Regions from separate parts of the Streptosporangium sp. NPDC000509 genome, predicted to be linked through region 3. Evidence: riboswitches for the same ligand, from Rfam matches in the RefSeq annotation. Region 3 holds a riboswitch; each other region holds the start of a gene.
What was found. A riboswitch is a leader RNA that binds a small molecule or an ion and turns the genes downstream of it on or off. The one in region 3 is predicted to bind cyclic di-AMP.
Positions count from the first base shown of each region.

Region 1 (3,267 bases), on a different contig from region 3:
GCCCCGCAGCGTTGTCAGTGGCCGTCAGTGGCCGCCATGGCCCCCGGTGGTGCCCGGTGCCCCAAGCCGGTCCCCTGGTGCTCCCTGTGGCTCAGCGGCTCCACGGCGGCTCCGTCCGCAGTGGCCTGCGAGGCGACGGCGCGGCTCCCGCGCCGGGTGAGGTGCCGGAAAAACCGGATGTGCCGGGCGCGGTGCTGCTGCGAGCATCGGAACATGATCAAACCATGGATACCCGACGAGCTCGCGTACGCCGGACCTGAGCACCTCGACGCCGCGTTCGTCGCCGGGTTCGACCGGAAGCAGGGCAGGCCCGACCCCGAAGAGGACCTCGCCGTGCTCGCGAGGCACGGCGTGGGGGAGAGCGCGACGGTGGTGGAGTTCGGCGCGGGGACCGGACAGTTCGCCCTGGCCGCGGCGCGGCGGTTCTCGCGGGTGGTGGCGGTGGACGTCTCCCCGGCGATGCACGACTTCCTGGCCGCCCGTGCCGCCGAGAACGGGCTCTCCGCCGTTGAGTGCGTGCGGGCGGGCTTCCTGTCCTACGAGCACACCGGGCCGCCCGCCGACGCGGTCTACACCCGCCACGCACTCCATCAGCTCCCCGACCTCTGGAAGGCCGTCGCGCTCGACCGCGTCGCGCGGATCGTACGGCCGGGGGGCGTCCTGCGCCTGCGTGACCTGATCTTCGACTTCCGGCCGGACGAGGCCGACGCCGTGTTCGGCCGCTGGCTCGACGGCGCGGCGGACGACCCCGCGCTCGGCTACACACGGGAGGACTACGCCGAGCATCTGCGCACCGAGTACAGCACCTTCAGATGGCTGCTCGAACCGATGCTCGACGCCGCCGGCTTCGAGATCGTCGAGGCGGACTTCCAGCAGTCGATCTACGGGGCCTACACCTGTGTCAGACGCTGAGAGCGTCCGCGACCGCCCGGGAACGATCCATCCTCACCGGATCGCAACGAGTGTGACGAACATTACGAAACCGTGATCTGTCCGGCTTGATGTGAAAGATGTGACGAGAGTCATATCTCATTAGCATAAATAGCCATTAAGCAGGGATAACGGGAAGATCAAGATGGGTGCCGGCTCTCCCGGATTTGGGGAATGCTTTGCCGAACGTTGGGGATCGGGGTAACTTCTGGCGTCGCGACGTGCGAGCCACGCCGTCGCGGCGAATGTCGGTCTTCGGGCCGGTTCCCTTATAAGAATCCAGTCGGCCGCCGTGCCCCCGGTCGGGGGTGGAGATCATTACGGCGGCCCGCCGAATCCATGCAGCCAGGAGGTATGGAACCGGGGACCCAAAAGGCCCAGCACGCTGCGGCCAGGGGTGAATCGGCATGTTTATGCCGTAGGGCATCTTCCAAGCCCGAATCCGTCAGCTAACCCGGTAGGCATCAGTGGAAGCCTCAAGGAGAAATCCTGTCCAGCACCCTGCACAACCCTCGTCTGTCGCGCCTTTTCCGCCTTTCCCTCGGCGGTATCGCCCTCACGTTGACCGCCTCAGCCGGAGCGGTCACCCTCGGGCCCACGGCGGCGCAGGCGGCGGACGGTCCCCCCGAGATCCTGGTCAACGGCGCGGCCGGCGTCTCTGAGAAGACCGAAAGCACCACCAAGACCGTCACTCAGGCCTCGGCCTCGGCCACAGCCACGGCGAAGGCCAAGGTGAAGGCCAAGGCCAAGATGAGCAAGGCGGCACGACAGAAGGTACGGGCCGGTAAGGCGGTCTCGACGGCCAAGAAGCAGATCGGCACCCCTTACCGCTGGGGAGCCTCCGGGCCCGGAGCGTTCGACTGCTCGGGGCTCGTCCGGTACGCCTGGAAGAAGGCGGGTGTGTCCCTCCCCAGGGTCACGCACAGCCAGTACAGGGCGATCAAGAAGAAGGTCTCGTGGAGCAAGCTGCGCCCCGGTGACCTGATGTTCTTCAGCGGGAAGGGCCACGTCGGCATGTACGTCGGCAAGGGCAGGATGGTCCACTCGCCGAGCAGTGGCAAGACGGTTCGTGTCGTGAAGCTGGCGGGCTACTACAAGTCCTCCTTCGCCGGAGCGGTACGGCCCGGAGCCTGAGCCCGCGCCCGGGTGGGGGACCCGGGACCGCGTCGAGCGCGGCTCCCGAGACCCGAACCCGAACCCGAGCGCCGGATCCGACCCCGAGCCCGAGCGCCGGACCCGAGCACGGTGCCTGAGCACCGCGCCCGAGTACGGGAGCCCGAGCCCGCGTCCGGGCACATGCCGGAGGCGCGTCGAAAGCACGTGCCGAAAGCACACGCCCGAGCACGGAAAAGCGGCCCCGGCCCTCCACCAGGAGGGCCGGGGCCGCTCCATGCCGGTCGAGATGCCGGTCAAGTACCATCGGCTCGTATGTCCGTCCCGAAAGGGCGCCGCGCCGTGCTCGCCGGGATGCTGGCGCTGATGAGCGCCGGTCCGTTCGCCGGGACGGGCCCCCTCCTGGCCGGAGCCGCCCCGCTCCTCCCGCACGGCCCGTACGACGCCCGGCGCCTCCTCCGGGACCCGAGCGACCTCCGCGACCTGTGGCCGGGTGCCGCCGTCACCGTCAGGGGCGAGCACTCCCTCGTGATCGGCCACGGCGTCCCCGACGCCGTCCTGCGGGATCTGGCGGCGAGGGCCGACCGCGCCCGCGCGACGATCGCGGAGATCTGGGGGCCGGTCTCCGCGGTGATCCTCTTTCCCGCCGGCGACGCCGAGGCCGCGACGCTCGCCGGAGCCGGCAGCACCCGCGGCCTGGCCGCGATGGCGACCGCGGACCGGGTGATCGTCCTGCCCTCGGGATACGCCAGGCTCACCGAGACCGGCAGGGACGTGGTGATCACCCACGAGCTCGCCCACGTGGCCACCGGCGCGAGCCGTGGTGGCCGGGTGCCGATGTGGCTGTCGGAGGGCTTCGCCGACTACGTGGGCTACCGCGACGCCGGGATCGCGGTGCGCACGGCCGCCGCCGAGCTGGCCGCCGAGGTGCGCGCGGGCGTCCTGCCCGAGCGCCTGCCGGGACCGGCCGACTTCGCTCCCGGGGCGCCGAGGCTCGCGCAGGCGTACGAGGAGGCGTGGCTCGCCTGCCGGTTCGTCGCGGAGCGCTTCGGGGAGAAGGCGCTGGTGAGGCTCTACGGTAGCGATGTCGGGAGCGCGCTCGGCCTGTCGCCGGCCGAGTTCACCGCATCCTGGCGCGACTACCTCGGGAAGGAACTCACGTGACGCTGAGCACGAAGGACGCGCCCTCGGGCGTGCGGTCGGCGGGATGGGCGACGGCCGGCC
Region 1 is NZ_JBIAYX010000001.1:532,628-535,894, reverse strand. Features, by position in the region: gene ACFY3D_RS02100 (class I SAM-dependent methyltransferase) at 214-912, shown strand; cyclic di-AMP (ydaO/yuaA leader) riboswitch at 1,250-1,409, shown strand; gene ACFY3D_RS02095 (C40 family peptidase) at 1,492-2,064, shown strand; gene ACFY3D_RS02090 (hypothetical protein) at 2,359-3,207, shown strand; gene ACFY3D_RS02085 (M48 family metallopeptidase) at 3,204-3,267, shown strand, end outside.
Region 1: it holds a riboswitch for cyclic di-AMP, as region 3 does, so the genes downstream of both, ACFY3D_RS02095 (C40 family peptidase) here and ACFY3D_RS11300 (NlpC/P60 family protein) in region 3, are expected to answer to the same signal.

Region 2 (3,267 bases), on a different contig from region 3:
GTTGTCCCACTTCGCTGCGGGGAAGTCGGCCTTACGGCTGTCCAGCCCGTACTCGGCGAGGTCGGTGAAGAACTGCGGGCGGGCCTTCATGAGACCCATCGCGCCCTCGTCCAGGGCGATGATGTCGGCCGCGCCGCTGCCCGCCTGCAGGCGCTGGAGCAGCTGCGGGAGGTAGACGTCCTCGAAACGGTCGGTCAGGTTCTGGTACTTGACCTGGATGTTCGGGTTCGCCGCGTTCCACGTCTCCACGGCCTTGTCGTAGCCGAAGTTCTCACCGCCACCGAAGGTGTGCACGGTGATGGTTACCGGCTCGGCCGGGGCGGAGGAACCGCCCTCCGCGGCGGGTGCCGCCGGCTCGCTGGAGCTGCATGACGTGATGGCCAGGGCGGTGGCCGCCATGACCGCGACGGCGGCGAGCTTGCCGTGTCGCTTGTTGTTCAACATTCCGGACCCCTCTCAGGTGGTCGCCCGAACTTCATTGGGAGGCGACATCGCGAACCGGTCCCCGACAAACGCGGTCGTCGCGACGAGATCGTTCCTCAATGTGCTTTTGGGAGCGCTCCCACGAAGAGTGGACGATGGGCAACCAGGACGTCAATATGCCGAAACTCAACCGTTACATCCAGCCGCTTTAGGTGGGACTTTTGGTGTGAAAGGTTGACATACCTCCCACAAGGGTGATTGGGAGCGCTCCCACCTCACGGGCATACCAGTTGGGGCATTTCGTGGCCGTGCGGGGCTCGCGGAGGGGAGAGGGAGGGGCGGGCGGGGTGGAATATGGAATATCGTCAGGGGCACCGCTCGAACGAGCGGTGCCCCTGGGAGTGTGATGACCGGTCCGCGTTCACCGGCGGGGGCCGGGGTGGCCGGAGGTCAGTCCGAGTAGACCGGGTAGCCGTAACCGACGACCTGGGAGACGGGCCTGACGCGCTCCTCGACGACGCCGTTGCCGGTGTTGCCCTCGATCGTGGTGATCGTGCCGTTCCCGTTGTCCTTCTTCACGAAGCCGACGTGGTCGATGCCCTCGATGCTCTTGCCGCCGGCCCAGTCGAAGTAGACGACGGCGCCGGGAGTGGGGACGGTGCCCCAGTGTCCGTTGTTCTTGAACCACTTGGCGTGGGTGACGGTGTAGGCGTCCCAGCCCATCGTGGGGCGGATGCCGGCCGTCTCGCCGACCCAGGAGACGAACATCGCGCACCAGGGGGCGTTGGCGTACTCGTACACGCTCTTGCCGCCGTCGCGGGCCATGGTCTCCTTGGCGCGAGGGCTCGAAACGTACCAGGACTGGAACTTGGTTCCACCGCCCTGGGCGTTCTCGCGGACACCGATCTGCTTGGAGGCGATGTCCAGGATCTGTGCGGCGGAGACCTTGGGAAGGCTCTCGGCGATGACCTGCAGGGAGGTCTTCGCGGCCCCGGCGTCCTGCGCGCGGGTGTCGGCGGGCGGTGCGTTCACGACGCCGTGGCTGTCGGCCAGAGCCGCGCCGGTGGTGCCCGTCGCGAGGACGGCGCAGGCGCCCAGGACGGCGCAGACGGCGCGGGGGGTGGAGGTGAGGCGATGCTTGGTCATGCGGGGGTTCGACTCCTTGCTTCGCTTCCATACCGCCTACCGGGTTAGCTGACGGGTTCGGGCTGGGAAGTGCCCTACGACGCATGAGTGCGTTGATTCACCCCAGGAACGTGGTTCCCCGGTTCCGCAGACTTCGCGGATTCGGCGGCCGTGCTCACCGACGGCGGAAGGTTCCGCCGGGTGGAGCGCGGTCGGGCAATGTGACGGCAATGCACAGATCTGTATAGACCTAGACAATTGCCATGAACAGGACGAACGTACGACAACCCGGCAGACGATTACAAGTGGGACACATTGCTCTGACTTGGTAATACGTCCCAAATGAGGGGGTACGGCGGGGTGCCGCCTGGCGAGGGAGAGAGGAGTCGATCACGTCCCTCCGGCGCCGGGCGCACCTCCCTCCGGGGGTGGAGGGACGTCCGGGATCCCCCACTTTCACGGCGATCCGGGTTTTCCCGACCCGTCCGCGAGGCGTCGGCCAGGGTGTGCTATCGCGCGAGGGGAGACCCTCCGTCGAAGATCGTATAATCACCATTTTTTAGAACAAGTATTCGATGGTAAAAAGTATGCGGATGGTAGGAGTTCTCCCATGGAAGTGCCGGAGAGCGCGCACGGGACCCGGCGGCTCACGACCATGTCCGAGGAGGTTCTCGCGGCCTCCAGATGATCGGGGTCCACGGCCGGCGCCTCCCCGCCCGGCCCGCGACGATGAATCGTCGTGGCCCCGCCGACGCCGGCCCGCCCGACGGACATCCGGTCGTATCCGATCTCGGACGGTGGCGGCGGAGAGGTAAAGACCAGAGAGATCATCTGCAATCTCGCGTGGTCGGTTGTTCACCCGCAGTTCCCTGCTCCTTAAGGCCACCGGGTTAGGTTGTGCCAGTCGTGAACGGGTCATCGCCCGGCGTGGAGGACGGTCGAGACCACGCGCGGGAGCAGGATTCGGCCATCGCCTGGGTGGAATCCCCGCTGCAGATGCTCTGCGCGGTGGAGGCCCACCATGCCGGGCTGCTCGGCGCTCGCAGCCATCTCGTCCCCCGGGCGAAACTCCGCCCGCTGGCCGTGACAGGCCGCGAACTCGGCCGCCTCACCCTGCCGAGAGGGCTTGAGCTCACCCCGGCGCGCCCGGACATGCCCCGGCCGCGCCGGGGGGAGACCTGGGCGGTGGGCGACGCCTTCTCCGGCAAGGTCCAGTTCCGCTGGCTCACCGCGTCCCCCGGCCGGATCGTGATCGTCGACGACGGGCTCGCCACCATCAGGCTCCTGGAACTGCTCACCGGCAGGACGGGAACGCCCCTGCTGAGGGCGAGGGGGAAGACGGGAAGGCTCAGGACCGTCCTCGCCACGGCGGCCGGGCTCAGGCTGCGCGCCGCCGCCCGCGCGGGGCGGTTGTCGATCTTCACCGCGCTGCCGGTGCCCTCCGACCTGGCGAAGGCCGTACGTGCCAGGGGAGTCGAGCTGGTCACCCACGACTTCGCCTGGTTGCGATCCCAGCCGCTGCGAAGGCCCCGCCCCGCCGAGCGCACCGTCGTCCTCGGCACCTCGCTGGTCCGCAACGGCCTGATCCACCGCGAACGCTACTTCGGCTGGCTGGCCGGGCTCGGATCGGCCGAGCCGGTGGCCTACTTCCCGCACCGCCGCGAGGACCCCGGCGACCTGGCCCGGGTCGGGGAGCAGCCGGGAATCACCGTCTACGAC
Region 2 is NZ_JBIAYX010000013.1:36,721-39,987, forward strand. Features, by position in the region: gene ACFY3D_RS23765 (extracellular solute-binding protein) at 1-444, opposite strand, end outside; gene ACFY3D_RS23770 (CHAP domain-containing protein) at 874-1,569, opposite strand; cyclic di-AMP (ydaO/yuaA leader) riboswitch at 1,588-1,726, opposite strand; gene ACFY3D_RS23775 (hypothetical protein) at 2,455-3,267, shown strand, end outside.
Region 2: it holds a riboswitch for cyclic di-AMP, as region 3 does, so the genes downstream of both, ACFY3D_RS23770 (CHAP domain-containing protein) here and ACFY3D_RS11300 (NlpC/P60 family protein) in region 3, are expected to answer to the same signal.

Region 3 (3,267 bases):
GTAGCCGGGCTGCTGGCCGTAACCCTGCTGCTGGGACTGCTGGCCGTAGCCGGGCTGCTGCTGCTGCCCGTACGACCCCGTCCCGCCCTGCTGGCCGTAGCCCTGCTGCTGGGACTGCTGCCCGTAGTCGGACTGCTGGCCGTAACCCTGCTGACCGTAACCGGGCTGCTGGCCGTAGCCCTGCTGCCCGTAACCCTGACCGTAGCCGGGCTGGCTCTGTCCTGGGCCGGTGTTCGGCTGTGAGGCCTCCGACCGATATCCCATAACCGTTACGTCGGGATCGAGTTCGCCAGCGGCTCGACCCGCGTTGTGCTGTCCGTAATCCGGGTGTCCCGACGGTGTGCGATCGCGGTCGGGATCATCCTGTGGATACGGCGGCTGTCCGGTGCTCACCGCGTCACCTCACTTAGACTGCGCATGTGGCAAATGTCAGACGCACATGCTTGCTGCTGCACAAGGTATCGACATAGGTATCGACAGTCACCTTTCCGATCAGTCAGCTCCAAAGTCATCACAGTCGGGCTCACGTGTCAGGTGGAGCAACATCCGGGTGTTTCCCAAGGTGTTGGGCTTGACGTGCTCCAGATCGAGAAACTCCGCCACGCCCTCGTCGTAGGAGGCGAGAAGCTCCGCGTAGACCGCGGGGGCGACGGGCGTGCCCTGGATCTCGCGGAAACCGTGCCTGGCGAAGAAGTCGACCTCGAAGGTGAGACAGAAGACCCGGCGCAGGCCCAGCTCCGCGGCCGTGCGAATGAGGGCGGAGACGATCCGGTGGCCGATTCCCATCCCGCGACGGGTCGGATCGACGGCCACGGTGCGGATCTCGGCCAGATCCTCCCAGAGGACGTGGAGAGCCCCGCAGCCGATGACCGCCCCCTCCTTGTCGGTGGCGACCCAGAACTCCTGAACGTCCTCGTACAGGGTGACGGTGGCCTTCTCCAGCAGGCGGGGGCCGACGCCGCCGTAGGTGTCGACGAGCCGCCTGATCGCGCGGACGTCCGGGGTCCGGGCACGACGGACCGAGACCTCGGCGACCCCTGGGGCCCCTGTGGCCTTGACGATCTCCGCGACCTCGGCCGCCTCGGGCAGGGGCGGGTCAGGCTCCGCCCCCTCGGGTCCCGCGCGTCGCTCCCCGCCGCCCGGGGTGCGCACGACCGGCACGGGAGAATGCTCAGCAAGCTGCTCCATGACCGTTCAGCGTACGTCCTCACCGGTCTTCAATTACGGCTCCTCCTTAACTCGCGGCACACCCCCCTCACATGACCGCCGGTAATCGCTTTACCACACTGGGCGCGCGGCATCTCACGTGTGCCACAACTCACCTTTGGTACGGTCCCGGACCTGGGAAGACCTTCCCCACACCCCCGCCGGGGAGGTAAAGGCAGCGTAATGGCCATGTTGATCATATTGACATGTGATCTTTCCGTGACACTTCAGTTGCGGAACCTCCACTGAATTCGCAGTTCTGGTTGAGCAGGAACCACGGGTGCACTAATCTCCGTGCTCGATGTCAGAGACGTAAAAGCCTGACCCGCCGAATCCCTCACCACGGGGAACCGGGGACCCACCACGTCCTTGGGGGTGAATCCGAGTGCCAACGGCGCACTCGGTAGGGCTGCCTCCGGCCCGAACCCGTCAGCTAACCCGGTAGGCGGCCGAGGAGAGGAGCCCGTTGGTGAAGCGCGAGCGCGACCGCGGAGGAAAGAACGCGGGCGACGACGCCCGCCGTCGAGAACGCGCGCCGCGCGGGCTGCGCCGCCGCATGGCGGTGATCGGCCTGGCATTCGCCACCCTCACTCTCGGCACACCGACGGTCGCGGCCACCGCCGACCCCGAACCCAGCCTCCAGCAGCTGGCCAAGCAGGCCGAGAAACTGCACGAGGAGATCGGCGTCCTCGCCGAGCGGTACAACGGCGAGCGGGTCAAGCTCAGGCAGGCCCAGCGGGCCGCGGAGAGCGCCGAGAAGATCCTCGCGTCGAGCGAGTCGGAGCTGGCCTCCCGTCGCACCAAGGCCACCCTCCTGGCGCAGAGCACCTACATGTCGGGCGGCCTGAACTCCGGACTCGCCTTCACACAGGCGACGGACCCCGACACCTTCCTCGATCAGGCCACCACCAACTACGCGCTCCAGCAGCAGCAGAGCGAGGAGGTCGCCCAGGTCGCCCGGGCGATCGAGACCGCCGAGCGGGCGAAGGCCGGCGCCAAGGCGAGGACGGCGGAGGTCAAGAAGCTCCTGGTGGAGATCGACGGCAATCGGACCAAGATCGAGCGTCTGGTCGCGCGGGTCGAGAGCGACCTGTTCAGCGAGGTGCGTGCCAGGGCCGTCGGCAACAGGGGCGCCCGGGTGAAGACCAACGTGCCCATCGTGGGCAGCGGCAAGGCCGCGGAGGCGACCCGCTGGGCGCTCACCCAGCAGCTCAAGCCGTACGTCTGGGGCGCCGAGGGTCCCAACTCCTTCGACTGCTCCGGGCTGGTCATGTGGGCCTACCAGAAGGTCGGCATCAGCCTGCCGCACTACACCGGCGACCAGTGGACCGCCGGCACCCACGTCTCCAGGAAAGAGCTACGCCCCGGAGACCTGGTCTTCTTCTACAGCGACCTGCACCATGTCGGGATCTACATCGGCGCGGGCCTGATGGTCCACGCGCCCCGGACGGGTGACGTCGTCCACATCACCACGATCGACAACCGGCCCTTCGTCGGAGGCGTCCGCATCGCCGCCTGAGCGTGCCCCACCCCGCCCCACCCTGTCCTGCCCGCACGCGTGCCCGGCCCGACCTGCCGGGCACGCGTGCGGTGCCGTGTCAGATCAGGCGACGGCGTGCGGCCCAGGCGACGGCCTCGATCGCCGTGGCGACACCGATGCGGTCGCAGATGCCTCTCAGCCTGCGCCTGACGGTCCGCCCGCTGATGTCGAGGCGACGCCCCACCCGATCGACCGTGACACCCTTGGCGAGCTCAGCCAGCAGCACGAGGTCGTCATCGCTGAGACCGATATCGCTCATGCCCAGGGGGCTGTCGCCATGGCGTGAATCCACTTCTGGATATGCCATCAAGAGTCACTCCCCCCACTCTGGAAACCGGGTGCGAGACGCCGGAAATGAATACCGTCCGCCAGGAACGGTAAACGCCTTGTTCAAAGGTCGTCAAGTTCCGCTCTTCATAGCGCGCGTCCAGTATTGACATAGTAGGCGCTACATGAAGTACTCATGATATGTCAGTGCCTTTGCGGCTATGTCATGACCCATCCCGAGCACGAGCCGGCAG
Region 3 is NZ_JBIAYX010000005.1:122,216-125,482, reverse strand. Features, by position in the region: gene ACFY3D_RS11310 (RDD family protein) at 1-264, opposite strand, end outside; gene ACFY3D_RS11305 (amino-acid N-acetyltransferase) at 493-1,062, opposite strand; cyclic di-AMP (ydaO/yuaA leader) riboswitch at 1,523-1,670, shown strand; gene ACFY3D_RS11300 (NlpC/P60 family protein) at 1,676-2,725, shown strand; gene ACFY3D_RS11295 (LuxR C-terminal-related transcriptional regulator) at 2,805-3,005, opposite strand.